Regions from separate parts of the Kitasatospora sp. NPDC101801 genome, predicted to be linked through region 3. Evidence: riboswitches for the same ligand, from Rfam matches in the RefSeq annotation. Region 3 holds a riboswitch; each other region holds the start of a gene.
What was found. A riboswitch is a leader RNA that binds a small molecule or an ion and turns the genes downstream of it on or off. The one in region 3 is predicted to bind cobalamin.
Positions count from the first base shown of each region.

Region 1: linked by a shared signal. The riboswitch ahead of ACIRPK_RS09850 (FecCD family ABC transporter permease) and the one ahead of ACIRPK_RS04665 (prenyltransferase/squalene oxidase repeat-containing protein) in region 3 are both predicted to bind cobalamin.
Region 2: linked by a shared signal. The riboswitch ahead of ACIRPK_RS08375 (ribonucleoside-diphosphate reductase subunit alpha) and the one ahead of ACIRPK_RS04665 (prenyltransferase/squalene oxidase repeat-containing protein) in region 3 are both predicted to bind cobalamin.

Region 1 covers NZ_JBIWML010000005.1:137,751-142,153, forward strand. Annotated here, with positions in the region: gene ACIRPK_RS09840 (ABC transporter substrate-binding protein) at 1-230, opposite strand, end outside; gene ACIRPK_RS09845 (ABC transporter ATP-binding protein) at 245-1,015, opposite strand; gene ACIRPK_RS09850 (FecCD family ABC transporter permease) at 1,041-2,120, opposite strand; cobalamin riboswitch at 2,245-2,366, opposite strand; partial or broken gene ACIRPK_RS09855 (short-chain dehydrogenase) at 2,457-2,555, shown strand; gene ACIRPK_RS09860 (hypothetical protein) at 2,648-3,193, shown strand; gene menC (o-succinylbenzoate synthase) at 3,208-4,380, opposite strand.
Region 2 covers NZ_JBIWML010000004.1:133,082-137,484, reverse strand. Annotated here, with positions in the region: gene ACIRPK_RS08385 (GNAT family N-acetyltransferase) at 176-670, shown strand; gene ACIRPK_RS08380 (hypothetical protein) at 705-1,625, opposite strand; cobalamin riboswitch at 1,782-1,923, shown strand; gene ACIRPK_RS08375 (ribonucleoside-diphosphate reductase subunit alpha) at 2,083-4,403, shown strand, end outside.
Region 3 covers NZ_JBIWML010000002.1:89,699-94,101, reverse strand. Annotated here, with positions in the region: gene ACIRPK_RS04680 (ABC transporter ATP-binding protein) at 1-7, opposite strand, end outside; gene ACIRPK_RS04675 (energy-coupling factor transporter transmembrane component T) at 4-1,149, opposite strand; gene ACIRPK_RS04670 (SCO2322 family protein) at 1,151-1,801, opposite strand; gene ACIRPK_RS04665 (prenyltransferase/squalene oxidase repeat-containing protein) at 1,798-3,132, opposite strand; cobalamin riboswitch at 3,214-3,345, opposite strand; gene ACIRPK_RS04660 (TetR family transcriptional regulator) at 3,451-4,041, opposite strand; gene ACIRPK_RS04655 (glycosyltransferase family 4 protein) at 4,376-4,403, shown strand, end outside.

The sequences.
Region 1 (4,403 bases), on a different contig from region 3:
CGGTCGGCCAGGCCGAGCGACAGCATCAGCTCGGTGATGCCGATGTCGTTCGTCACCACCCGGGCCGGCTTGTGGTGGTACGTCAGCGGGGTGCCGCAGTTGTCGACGGTGACGGGGTAGTGCGCCGAACCCGCGCTCTCCGCCGAGGGGGTGACCTCGGCGCCGCAGGCGGTCAGGCCCAGGGCGAGCACGGCGGTGGCGGCCAGGGTACGGCGGGGGCTGATGAACACGACAGGATTCCCTTTCACGGGTGCAGACGGTCGAAGAGCAGTTGGACGGCGCCGGTCACCGGGTGCCGCACCGGGTGGCCCCGGACCCCGAACACCTCGGCGAGCAGGTCGGGCGAGAGCACCTCCCCGGGCGGCCCCGAGGCGACGATCCGGCCGGCCGCGATCACGTACAGCAGGTCGCAGTGCGCCGCCGCGAGGTTGAGGTCGTGCAGCGCCGTCAGCACGGTCAGGCCGCTGGAGCGGACCAGCGAGAGCACCTCCAACTGGTGCGCGATGTCCAGGTGGTTGGTGGGTTCGTCCAGCACCAGCACCGCCGGCTGCTGGACCAGCGCCCGGGCGATCAGCACCCGCTGCTTCTCGCCGCCCGAGAGGCTCAGGAAGCCCCGCCCGGCCAGGTGCTCCGCGCCGACCTCGGCCAGCGCCCGCGCGCAGCCCACCGCCTCGTCCGGGCCCGGCCCGCCGAAGCCGCGCCGGTGCGGCAGCCGGCCCATCCCGACCACCTCGGCGACGGTGAAGTCGAACTCCGCCACCGTCTCCTGCGGCAGCGCGCCGACCCGGAGCGCGCCCTCCCGGGGCGTCAGGCCGTGCAGGTCGTCGCCGTCCAGCCGGACGGTGCCGGCCACCGGGCGCAGCGCCCGGTAGACGCACCGCAGCAGGGTGGACTTCCCGCTGCCGTTCGGCCCGACCAGGCCGAGCACCTGCCCGCTCGCGGCCCGTACGGTGACCTCGTGCACCAGCCTGGTCCCGGCCAGCTCGACCGAGACCTCCTCGATGTCGACCCGCATCAGCGTCCCCTCCCCCGGGCGGCCATCAGCGGCCGCCGAAGCTGTAGCTGCGCCGCCGCATCAGCAGCAGGAAGCACGGCACCCCGAGCACGGCGGTGACCACCCCGACCGGCAGTTCGGCCGGGGCCAGCAGCAGCCGGGAGACGATGTCCACCCAGACCAGCAGCACCGCGCCGAGCAGCGGAGCCACCGTCAGCACCCGCCGGTGGTCGGCCCCGACCAGCATCCGGGCCAGGTGCGGGACCATCAGCCCGACGAAGCCGATCGCTCCGCTGACCGCGACCACCGTGCCGGTGACGGCGGCGGTGACCACGAACAGCGCCCGGCGCAGCCGGGCGGCGTCCACGCCGAGCGCGGCGGCGGTCTCGTCGCCCATCGCCAGCACGTCCAACTGCCCGGCCGAGTACCGCAGGTAGCCGAAACCGGCCAGCACGGTGCCGGCCGCGATCGGGACGGCGGCCCAGGTGGCGCCGCCCAGGCTGCCGAGCAGCCACATCATCGCCGTCCGGGCCGCCTCGCCGCGTTCGGCGGAGAACACCATCAGCGAGGTGACGGCGGAGAACCCGTACGCGAGCGCGGTGCCGGTGAGCACCAGGCGCAGCGGGGTGAGGCCCTCGGCGGTCCTGGCCACCGCGTAGACCAGCACCATGGCGGCCAGCGCGGAGGCGAACGCGGAGGCGGAGAGCGCCCAGACGCCGAGCGAGGCGAACGCGCCGAGCAGCAGGACGGCGTTGGCGCCGACGGCCGCACCGGAGGAGATCCCGAGCACGAACGGGTCGGCGAGCGCGTTCCGCACCATGGCCTGGACGGCGACGCCGGTCACCGACAGCCCGGCCCCGACCACGGCCGCCAGCACCGTCCTGGGCAGCCGGATCTCCCACACGATGGTGTAGCCGGCCAGTTGGTCGGCGCTGATCCGACCACCCGTCAGACCGGCCCGCAGGTACTCCACCACCGCTCCCCAGCCGATCCCGGACGAGCCCAGCGCGACGCCGCAGACCAGCGAGACCAGCAGGGCGACGGCCAGCCCGGCGGCCAGCACCGGGGTCCGGGCGGGCGGGTGGGCGGCGGCCTTCGGCGTCGGTGCGGCTACGGCGGTGCTCACGGCTGCCTTCGGTCGGGCCGCGGGCGTACGGGACGACGCGCCGGGGCCGCCCGGTCGGCGCGGACCTCGGGTCCGAGCGGGCGTGCCGTGCCGCATCCCCTCGCAGTCCGCGGCGAGTTGTCGGGAGGTCAGCGCCGCCGAGGGCGATCGGGCTCACGGACCCTCAGGGGCCCGTCCACCGTTGCGGGTCAGCGCCGGACTTCCACCGGACTTTCCCCTCGGGACGCTCTCGCAGCATAACAACACCGCCCGCCCCGGTAAGGGTCCAACAGCTGTGGTGCCCGGCACACCCGCGCGCTCCCGCCGACCCGGTCGAGCGGGCGCACCCGCTACCGGGTCTCCTCCTTCTACGACCTGGACGGCAGCCGGCCCGACGCCTGGCGCTGCCTGGTCGAGGTCCAGGACCCGGACCTGCCCGCCGACCCGTCCGGCTAGCGCTGACGGTCCGTCATCGGCACACCGTCCGGCGGCGACTGCCTCCTCGGCACCCCTTCCGGCAGCGTGCACGGATCGCCATGCTGGGCACCATGAGCGAAGCCGAGGACGGCGGCGTCTTCCGCTGGGAGACCTACCGAAGCAAGTACGAGGGGCAGTCCGACCGGGGCGACTACGTAGTCGTCACCGTGGGACACGTGCTGACCGTCGGGGCGGTGGCGGTCGCCGCGCCCTGGGCGGCCCTGGTGCTGGGCGGGATCCTCGCGACGTTCTGGGGCGTGCTGCTGGTGCCGCCTTGGCTGCGCGAGCGGAGGGCCGTCGAGTGGGCCGAGATCCGGCCGGGGCCCCCGCCGGTGCTCGTGCTGGTGCGGGTCGACGGCCGGGAGAGCAGCCACCCCCTCGACTCGGTCGGCCGGCTACAGCTGATCCGTACCGGGCACCGGTCCATGGACAATCCCGACGGCGGCCAGCGGGTGCTCGAACTGCAGGTGGGCGGCAAGGTCCACCGCACCCGGGCCGCGTTCGACCATCCGGAGCACGACCCGGGCCTGCTGGCGGCGGAACTGCGCCGGGCCTGCCCCGGTGCCGTCGTGGCGGAGTACGCGGACCGGAGGACGTGGGTGTCGGACAGCGAGTGATCGCCCCACCGCACTCAGGTCAGTACGGTGCTGCGCAGCAGGTGACCGCGCAGCGCATCCTGGTCGATCTCGACGCCGAGGCCGGGGCCGGTCGGCACGGCCACCGTTCCGTCCTGGGCGCGGATCGGCGGCTGCACCACGTCCGTGCGGAAGTACCGGTCGGAGCCGGAGAGGTCACCGGGCAAGGTGAAGCCGGGCAGCGCGGCCAGGGCGAGGTTCGCCGCCCGGCCGATGCCGAACTCGTGCATCCCGCCGCACCAGACCGGCACGCCCGCCTGCTCGCACAGGTCGTGGACGGCGCGGGCCTCGGTCAGACCGCCGAGGCGGGAGACCTTGATGTTGACGATCCGTCCGGCCCCCAGGGCGAGCGCGGTCCGGGCGGTGTGCACGGTGGTGACGGACTCGTCCAGGCAGACCGGGGTGGCCAGTTCGCGCTGCAGGCGGGCGTGCGCCAGCAGGTCGTCGGCGGGGAAGGGCTGCTCGATCATCGCCAGGCCGAGACCGTCCAGCTCCCGCAGCACCGCGTGGTGCGAGGGGTGGTCCCGGTAGGCGCCGTTGGCGTCCACCTGGAGCGGGGTGTCCGGGAAGCGCTCGCGGACGGCGGCCACCGGGGCGGTGTCCCAGCCGGGGGCGATCTTGAGCTTGACCCGCCGGTAGCCCTGCGCCACGTACCGCTCGACCTGGGCGAGCAGCTCCTCGACGCCGGGCTCGATGCCGAGGCTGACCCCGACCGGGACGGCGGCCGCGGTGCCACCGAGGGTGTCGGCCAGCGAGCGGTCCTGCCGGCGGGCGAACAGGTCCCAGCAGGCGATGTCCAGCGTCGCCCGGGCGAACCGGTTGCCCTGGATGTGGCCCCAGGCCGTCGGCAGGTCAGTGGGGTGCTGCCAGGCGACGCCCAGCAGGGCCGGGGCGAAGTAGTCGGTCAGGGCGTTCCAGCAGCTGCGGAGGTTCTCCGGCCCGTAGAACGGGTCGGTCGGGCTGGCGCACTCCCCCCAGCCGGTGGCGCCGTCCTGGTCGGTGACCCGGGCCAGGATGTGGTCCAGGTGGTCCTTGCGGTGACTGCTGGTGGTGAACGGGCGGAGCAGCGGCAGCCGGACCACGAACAGGTCGACGCGCACGATCCGGATCGCGTCGACGACCGTCCCGGGTGCGGGTATGGCGAGGGGAAGGGCGGGTGAGACCAGCAAGAGTTCTCCGAGGTCGGGGGAAT
Region 2 (4,403 bases), on a different contig from region 3:
TCGGCTCGTTCGCCCTGCTGGGCGTGCTGGTCGGCCGGGACGTCGAACGCACCTCCCGGCACGGACGCGACAACTGGCAGCGCCCCGGCGGCTATCCGCGCGACCCCGCCCCCGGCGACCGGTTGCTCGGCACCCTCCCCGCCGCCTCCGACCCGCGTTCGGGCACACTGGCGGCATGGACCTCGTCATCCGCCGCGCCGTCGAAGGCGATCTCGAAGCAGTCGGAGCCGTCACCCACGAAGCCTTCGTCGGTGACGGCCACAGCCCGGCCGACGGCCCTTACGCCGCCAAACTTCTCGACGCCCGCCCCCGGTTCGAGCAGGCGGAACTCCTCGTCGCGGTCGATCCGGCGGACGGACGAGTACTCGGCTGCGTGACCTTCGCGGTCGGCGGCACCGACTTCGCCGACATAGCCGAACCGCACGAAGGCGAGATCCGGATGCTGGCGGTCAGCGGCGCGGCCCGCGGCCGGGGCGCGGGCGAGGCCCTGGTCCGCGCCTCGATCGCGCGCAGCCGGGAGCTCGGCCTGACCGCGATGGCCTTCTCCACCCGCCCGTCGATGACCTCGGCCCACCGGCTCTACGAGCGCCTGGGCTTCCGGCGGACCCCCGAACGCGACTGGGAGGTCCGCCCGGGCGTCCTGCTGCTGACCTACGGCATGGACCTCTGACGGGTCGTCCGGCCCTCGGCCGGACCGGCGGGCGTCAGCCGGCCGGGGTCGGCGTGCTCTTCTTGACCACCCGGTCGGTCAGGGTCTGCTTGGTGAGGTCCGCGAAGGACTTGGCGGCGGCCGCCGAGACCGGGTCGTCCTTGACCTCGGGCTTGAGCGAGCCGGACACCGTGTAGTACGCGTACCGGCCGAGCGTGGCGTGGGTCTCCGGGCAGCCGCCCGAGGTGCAGAAGTTGGCGTTCTTCTCGGCCAGCCCCTGGATCGCCCCGGCGTGCTTGGCCAGCACGGCGTCGGCGCTCTCCTTCTTGTCGAACACCGCGATGCCGACCGTCACCACGCTGCCTTCGGAGACGTAGCTGGCGCGCACCAGGCTCCGGCAGGAGGAGGCGACCAGGACCTTGCCGAGGCCGCCGGTGGTCGTGCCGCAGGCGGGGTCGTCATCGGTGACCAGCCGCGTCCACGCCCGGCCGTCGACCGTCCTGGTCTGGGCCGGGAAGAGCGCGGCGGCGTCGGTCGGGCCCTTGTCGGTGGCCGCACTGGCCAGCAGCTCGGCGGGCTTCGGCGAGGCGGTCGGCTTCGCGGGGGAGCTGGCCGGCGGGGACGGCACGGGCGTCGGATCGGCCTCGGTCTTGTCGCGCTTGCCGGCGATCACCACGCCGGTGACGGTCAGCGCGCCGACCACCAGGACGGCGAGGACACCGCCGATCACGAGCCGGCGGCGCCTGCTGCGGGACTCCCGCTCGTGACGGTCCGCCAGACCGACCCAGTCGGGCTCGGCCGGCGCGGCGTACTGCTGCGGCCACGGCGCCTGCTGGGGCAGGTACGAGCCGTCCGGCAGGCCGGGCCCCGGCTGGGGGTACGGCGGCTGCGGAACCGGCTGACCCGGAATCGGACCCTGGCCGGGTATCGGCTGTTCGGGCTGCTGGTCGGCCGGCGTACCCGTTCCCTCGCTCATGAGGCGAGATAGTAAACCAAACCGCCGACGCAGGGTCGTTCGGTGACTGTTTCGTGCCCCGGCGGTGTGCGCCGACCGCGCTCCCGGCAGCGTTCCCGAAACAGAGCCGGAGTCAGCCCGACACACTGCGCGCACAAGATGTGGGGTCACGTCGGCAGGGTGCCACTACATGTATGCTCGCTTTCGCTGTCGACGCAGGGGAACCCGGTGTGATTCCGGGACTGCCCCGCAGCGGTGAGCGGGCTCCTCCAGCAGGTTCCCGCAAGTCCGATGACCTGCCGACCGTGTGCCACAGGGCTTCCCCGCAGTCGCCATGCAGCACAGCAGTATCGTCCGGGCCTCGCGGGTGGGCCGGGGGGTGGTTCGCGCGCGCCGTGAGGTGTTCCGCGCTGCCTTCCCCTGCGCCCTGACGGGTCCGGTGCCCCTCGCCGACCGCCGCCGCCAGGAGAGAAGCGCCTTGACCATCGCTGCCTCAGTTGCCCTGCCCTCCCAGGGTTCTGCCGACTCCGCCCAGACCGATCCAGGTGCTGCGCTGCTTCGGCTGCTCACCGACCGCAGCATCGACCTGCCCCAGGTGGACCCCGGCCACGTCGCGGCCGCTGCGCTGCGCGGCCGGAACGCCAACTCGGACTTCGCCGAGCTGCGCGGACTGGCCGTGGAGGCTGCCGCCTCGATGATCGCCGAGGACCCGCAGTACTCGAAGCTCGCCGCCCGCCTGCTCGCGCTGGAGATCCAGGACGAGGCGATCGGCCAGGGCGCGCTCTCCTTCTCCGCCTCGATCGTGGTCGGCCACACCGAGGGCCTGATCGGCGACGTCACGGCCGCCCTGGTGGCCAAGCACGCCGACGCCTTCGACGCGCTGATCGACCAGCGCGGTGACGACCGCTTCGAGTACTTCGGCCTGCGCACCGTGCAGTCCCGGTACCTGCTGCGCCACCCGATCACCCGCAAGGTGATCGAGACCCCGCAGCACTTCCTGCTCCGGGTCGCCGCCGGTCTCGCGGTCGGCGACACCGAGCAGTCGGTGGCCGAGGTGGCCGAGCTCTACACCCTGATGAGCCGGCTGGAGTACCTGACCTCCTCGCCGACCCTCTTCAACTCCGGCACCAAGCACCCGCAGATGTCCTCCTGCTACCTGCTGGACTCGCCGCTGGACAACCTGGACTCGATCTACAGCCGCTACGCGCAGATCGCCCGGCTCTCCAAGCACGCCGGCGGCATCGGCCTCTCCTACAGCCGGATCCGTTCGCGCGGCAGCCTGATCCGTGGCACCAACGGCCAGTCCAACGGCATCGTCCCGTTCCTGCGCACCCTGGACTCCTCGGTCGCCGCGGTGAACCAGGGCGGCCGCCGCAAGGGCGCCGCCTGCGTGTACCTGGAGACCTGGCACGCCGACATCGAGGAGTTCCTGGAGCTCCGCGACAACACCGGCGAGGAGGCCCGCCGGACCCACAACCTGAACCTGGCGCACTGGATCCCGGACGAGTTCATGCGCCGGGTGAACGCCAACGCCGACTGGTCGCTGTTCTCCCCGGTCGACGTGCCCGAGCTGGTCGACCTCTGGGGCGCCGACTTCGACGCCGCGTACCTGAAGGCCGAGGCCGAGGGCAAGGCGATCCGCACCATCCCGGCGCAGACCCTGTACGCCCGGATGATGCGCACCCTGGCCACCACCGGCAACGGCTGGATGACCTTCAAGGACGCCTCCAACCGCGCCGCCAACCAGACCGCCGTGCCCGGCCGCACCGTGCACTCCTCCAACCTCTGCACCGAGATCATCGAGGTCACCGACGACTCCGAGACCGCGGTCTGCAACCTCGGCTCGGTCAACCTCGGTGCCCACGTGGCGATCGGCGCCTCCGCGGCCGACCTGCTGAACGCGATGGACTGGGACCGGCTGGACGCCACCGTGCGCACCGCCGTGACCTTCCTGGACCGGGTCATCGACATCAACTTCTACCCGACCACCGAGGCCGGCACCTCCAACTCCCGCTGGCGCCCGGTCGGCCTGGGCGTGATGGGCCTGCAGGACGTCTTCTTCCAGCTCCGGCTGGACTTCGACTCGGCCGAGGCCAAGCAGCTCTCCACCCTGATCGCCGAGCGGATCATGCTGGTCGCCTACGAGCGCTCCAGCGAGCTGGCCGTGCAGCTCGGCCGGCACGAGGCGTACGCGGAGACCCGCGCCGCCCGGGGCCAGCTGCACATCGACCACTTCGAGACGGCCCCGCAGTGGACCGAGCGCTGGGACGCGCTGCGCGCCACCATCGCCGAGACCGGCCTGCGCAACTCGCTGCTGCTGGCGATCGCGCCGACCGCGACCATCGCCTCGATCGCCGGTGTCTACGAGTGCATCGAGCCGCAGGTGTCCAACCTGTTCAAGCGCGAGACCCTCTCCGGCGAGTTCCTCCAGGTCAACCCGTACCTGGTCCGCGAGCTCAAGGAGCTGGGCGTCTGGGACGCGCAGACCCGGGACGCGCTGCGCGAGTCGAACGGTTCGGTGCAGGACCTCAACTGGCTGCCCACCGAGGTCCGTTCGCTCTACCGCACGGCGTGGGAGCTGCCGCAGCGGGCGCTGATCGACCTGGCCGCCGCCCGGCAGCCGTACATCGACCAGAGCCAGTCGCTGAACCTCTTCATGGCCGCGCCGACCATCGGCAAGCTGAGCTCGATGTACGCGTACGCCTGGAAGGTCGGTCTGAAGACCACCTACTACCTGCGCTCGCGCCCGGCCACCCGGATCGCCCAGGCCGCCTCCTCCTCCGGGGCGAAGGCCGTCGT
Region 3 (4,403 bases):
CGATCACGGGCGTTCTCCGGGACGGGGCGGGGCGGGGGCGACGAAGGCGGGCAGCAGGCCGAGCAGCACGGCGAGCGCGGGCAGCAGCGGGAGTTCGGGCGCGGTGGGCGGTACGGCCGGTGGGTTGAACGCGCCGGGGTCGCGGCCGGCGAGCCAGATCAGCAGCGCCGCGACGGCCAGCCCGGAGCCCGCCACCAGCCACTCCCGCCAGGCCCACGGGTCGGGCCGGTAGCGGGTCCTGACCGACCGTCGGCCGCCGAGCAGCAGCCCGCCGCCGAGCGCGGCCAGCCCGGCGAGCAGGACCGGCAGCGCCCAGCGCGCGGTGCCCTCGGTGAGCAGGCCGTAGCAGGCCACGCAGACCGCCGCCAGCCCGGCCAGGGTGAGCGCGCCGATCGAGCGGGTGACCCGGCGCGGCAGGTCGGCGGTGCGGCCGAAGCCCCGGCTGTCCATGGTGGCGGCCAGGCTGACGGACCGTTCGAGGGCGGACTCCAGCACCGGCAGCCCGACGCTGAGCAGCGAGCGCAGGCCCCGGTCGGAGCGGCCGCGCAGCCGGCGGGCCGACCTGATCCGCCGGACGTCCGCGACCAGGTTGGGGGTGAAGGTGAGCGCCACCACGGCGGCCACCCCGGCCTCGTACAGCGCGCCGGGCAGGGCGCGCAGCAGCCGGGCCGGGTTGGCCAGCGCGTTGGCGGCGCCGACGCAGATCAGCAGGGTGGCCAGCCGCAGGCTCTGGTAGAGCGAGAAGAGCAGCCCCTCCAGGGTGACCGCGCCACCGATCCGCACCCCCTGCGCCCAGTCCGGCAGCGGGAGTTGGGGCAGCGTGAAGAGCACGTGGGTGCCGCCGACCCCGGAGCCGAGGAAGACCGTGAAGAGCAGCCGGACGCCGAGCACCACCAGCGCCAGCCGGACGAAGGCGGCGTACGAGCGGGCCCAGGGCTCGGTGCTGCGGCGGGCCGCGACCACGTAGCCGGAGACCGCCACGATCAGCAGGAGCAGCAGCGGGTTGGTGGTGCGGGAGGCCGCCGCGCCGAGCCCGATCGCCCAGAGCCACCAGGCACCGGGGTGCAGGTGGCGCGGGCCGATCGCGGAGCGGGTCGAGCGGACGGGGCGGGCGGGCCGCAGCCGGCCGGTGGTGGGCACGGGTGACACCTCAGGAGTCGCGACGGCGCCGAGCCTGCCAGACCGCGCCGGCGGCGAGGACCACGATCACCGCACCGCCTGCCAGCAGGCCGACCGACGGGCCCGGACTCCCGCCCTTGGCACCGGAGTCGGCCCCGGCCCCGACGGTGTCGCCGCAGCCGGCGCGCGGGTAGCCGGCGATCGCGCACAGGATGCCGCCGGAGTCGTAGCGCAGCGGCGGGGCGACGGCGGCCAGCACCTCGGCGGAGCTGGCGGCGGTGGGGACCGCCGCGCAGGTCGTCCGGGCGGCCGGCGGGGCCTCACCGGCCGGTGCGTCGGCGGCGGTGCCGAAGTCCAGCACCACGGCGATCCGCTTCTTCCCGGCCTGGGCCGGCACGTCCGCGCAGACCGCGCCGAAGTCGCCCGCCGCGGTCGGCCGGGCGGCGCCCTGCCCACCGTCGGGGCTGACCGCGAACCGCCAGCCGTCCACCGCGCCGTCCGGCGGCACGTACACCACCGGGCCCTGCTGCTGGTAGGCCCAGGCGCTCTCGGACCACTTCCAGAACGACCAGTAGCGGTAGCCGGTGGCCTGCGCGGGTGCGGCGAGCAGGAACGGGAGCAGCAGGGCCAGCACGGCGGCGACGGCCGGGGCCACCGCCGCCCGGGGGAGCGGGAGGGTCACTTCTGCTCGTCGCCCTCGGACTTGCCGCCGTCGGTCTTGTTCGGGCCACCGGCGGGCCGGCCCGCGCGCTTGCGCCGGAGGCTGAGCAGCAGGCCGCCGCCGATGCCGACCAGCAGGCCGATGCCGACCAGCCAGACCGGCGAGATGCCGTTGTCGTCGTCCGCCCGGGTGGCCCCGCTGTCGTTCCGGGCGTCGGTCGCGGCCGCGGCGGCCGGGACGGACTTCGGCGCCGGGCCCGCGTCGATCAGCAGCTGGACCGTGTTGGTGCCGCCGAAGTGGTACGGGTCGAGCTGGACGGCCTCGGCGGTCAGCAGCATCAGCGCGGCGGCCGAGGCGTCGGTGCCGGACTTGCCCTTGGCGGCCCAGTCGTGGCCGTTGCCGGCCAGCCATTCGGCGGCGGGCGCGGCCGTGGCCGGGCGCCCGGACTGGACCAGGCCGAGCACGGTCCAGGCGGTCGCGGTGTAGTCGGGGGTCGCGGCGGCGCCGGGCATGGTCTGCATCAGGTGCTGCCCGTTCGCATCCAGCTGGGCGGCCAGGTACGAGCCCGCCGCCTCGGCGGAGTCCGCGTGCGGCACGGTGACCGTGGCGGTGGCGCAGTCCAGCGGCTTGGGCGGGGTGTCCACCCGGTTGGTGTTGGTGACCGGCAGCTTGCCGCCGGCCGCGGCCAGCAGCGCCTGCGAGCCGGCCAGGTCGTTGGCCTTGAGCGAGCCGTCCGGGGACGGCTGGTAGGCGAACGCCCCGCGCTGCTCGGCGGGTGCGGCGCAGCCGAGCTGGAACAGCGCCAGGCCGTCGTAGGCGTTCTTGCCGTTCCTGGTCACCGCGGCCGGGTCGATGTTGGCGGCCAGCAGCGCGTTGACGGCGAGCCCGGTGGAGTTGGCGTCGCCCGGGGTGCCGGGGTTGAGCGGCCAGCTGCCGTCCGCGTTCTGCACGGCCTTCAGCCAGTCGGAGCCGCGGGTCACCTCGTCCCGGTGCCCGCCGAGCTGCTGGAGCGCCTGGATCGCCATCGCGGTGGCGTTGCTGTCCTCGGCCTTGGGGTCGCAGGCCACCGAGGGGTCGGACCGGAACGGCGCCCAGCCGCCGTCCGCGCACTGCTGACCCGTCAGCCAGACCACGGCCGCGTCGGACGGGACGACCTTGACCGAGCCGAGCGCGGTGAGGGCCAGCGACTGCCGAAAGACGCCGTCGTACGTCGGGTCACCCTTGCCGTAGAGCGCGGCCGGGGCGGCGGCGGGCGTGGGGGTGGGGGTGTCCGCGAAGGCGGGGACGGCGGCGGCGCCGGTCAGCAGGGCGGCGGCCAGCGCGGCTGCGCCCGTGCGGGCGGTGGTGAGCATGAGGGTCGACGTGCCTTTCGGTGAGCGGAGCAGCGGCCCGAGGCGGGCCGCCCGTAGACCTCGACGGAGCCGGGTGCCCGGCACTGCCGCTCGCTCCCCGGCGGGCATCCCGACTGTGACGGTTGCGTGGTCAGCGCCGGAGTCGCACCGGCTTCCCCCGCACGAGGAGCGGATGAAGTTGTTGATCCTGCGTCCAAGACTCTAACCGTCCGACCGGACTCCCCCCGGCCGGACACGGTCCGGGGGCTCCGGGGACCGGAACCGGTACCAGTTCTTCCGGCCGGAACGGGACGGACGCGCTCCGGTACCGGCCGGGCGTCAGAGCACCAGCAGCCGGGCGGCGGTGTGCAGGTCACCGCGGACCTCGGCGAGCGAGGCGCGGCCGGAGAGCCAGGCCAGCAGGGTGGCGTGCCAGGTGTGCGCGATCACCCGCAGCGCGGCCTGCTGGGCCGGCGACGGGGTGGGGCCGAGCTGCGCGGCGTCCAGCACGATGGCCGAGGTGACGGCCGAGACGGCGTCCACCTCGGCACCGACCGAGCGGTCGGCGAAGGACAGCGCGCGGACCATCGCCTCGGCGAGGCGGGGTTCGCGCTGGAGCGCGTGGAACGCCTGGGTGAGCGTCTCGGCCACCCGGCCGGCCGGGTCCTCGCCGGTCGGCGGGTGGCGGCGGACCTGCTCGTGCAGGTGCTGGAGCTGCTCCTGCATCACCGCCACCAACAGGTGCACCTTGGACGGGAAGTAGCGGTAGAGGGTGCCGAGCGCGACCTCGGCGGTCTCCGCCACCTCGCGCATCTGGACCGCCTCGTAACCGCCCCGGGCGGCCAGCGCGGTGGCGGCCCGCAGGATCCGGCGGCGGCGTTCGGCCTGCCGGGGGGTGAGCCCGGTTCCGAGGGCGGCGGTGGTGGTCAAGGGGGCTCCCTGAGCGCGCGCGTGGGTGACCGGATCGAGGCGATTCAACCACGGGGTGGGAAATGAGGACACGTCAGCGAGAGGGTGCTCCGAGAGTTATGTCACAGTGAACGCCGGGTGGGCGGGCTCCGCGGACGGGTCAGAATGGAGCCCTCCGGTACCGGCGTACTCGTGAGTAGCACTCTGCGGGGGCGATCTGCCGCCCTCGGGTGCGGGCCGGTATCGTCAGGGTCTCTCATTGTTCGATCAGCCCAATGACGAGCTCCACCATCATGAAACGTGATCTACTTTCCCGCCGCCGCGCAGGCCGGGGAGTAGGGGACAGGAGCCCCGGATGACCGCGCTGCCGCCGCGACCGCTGC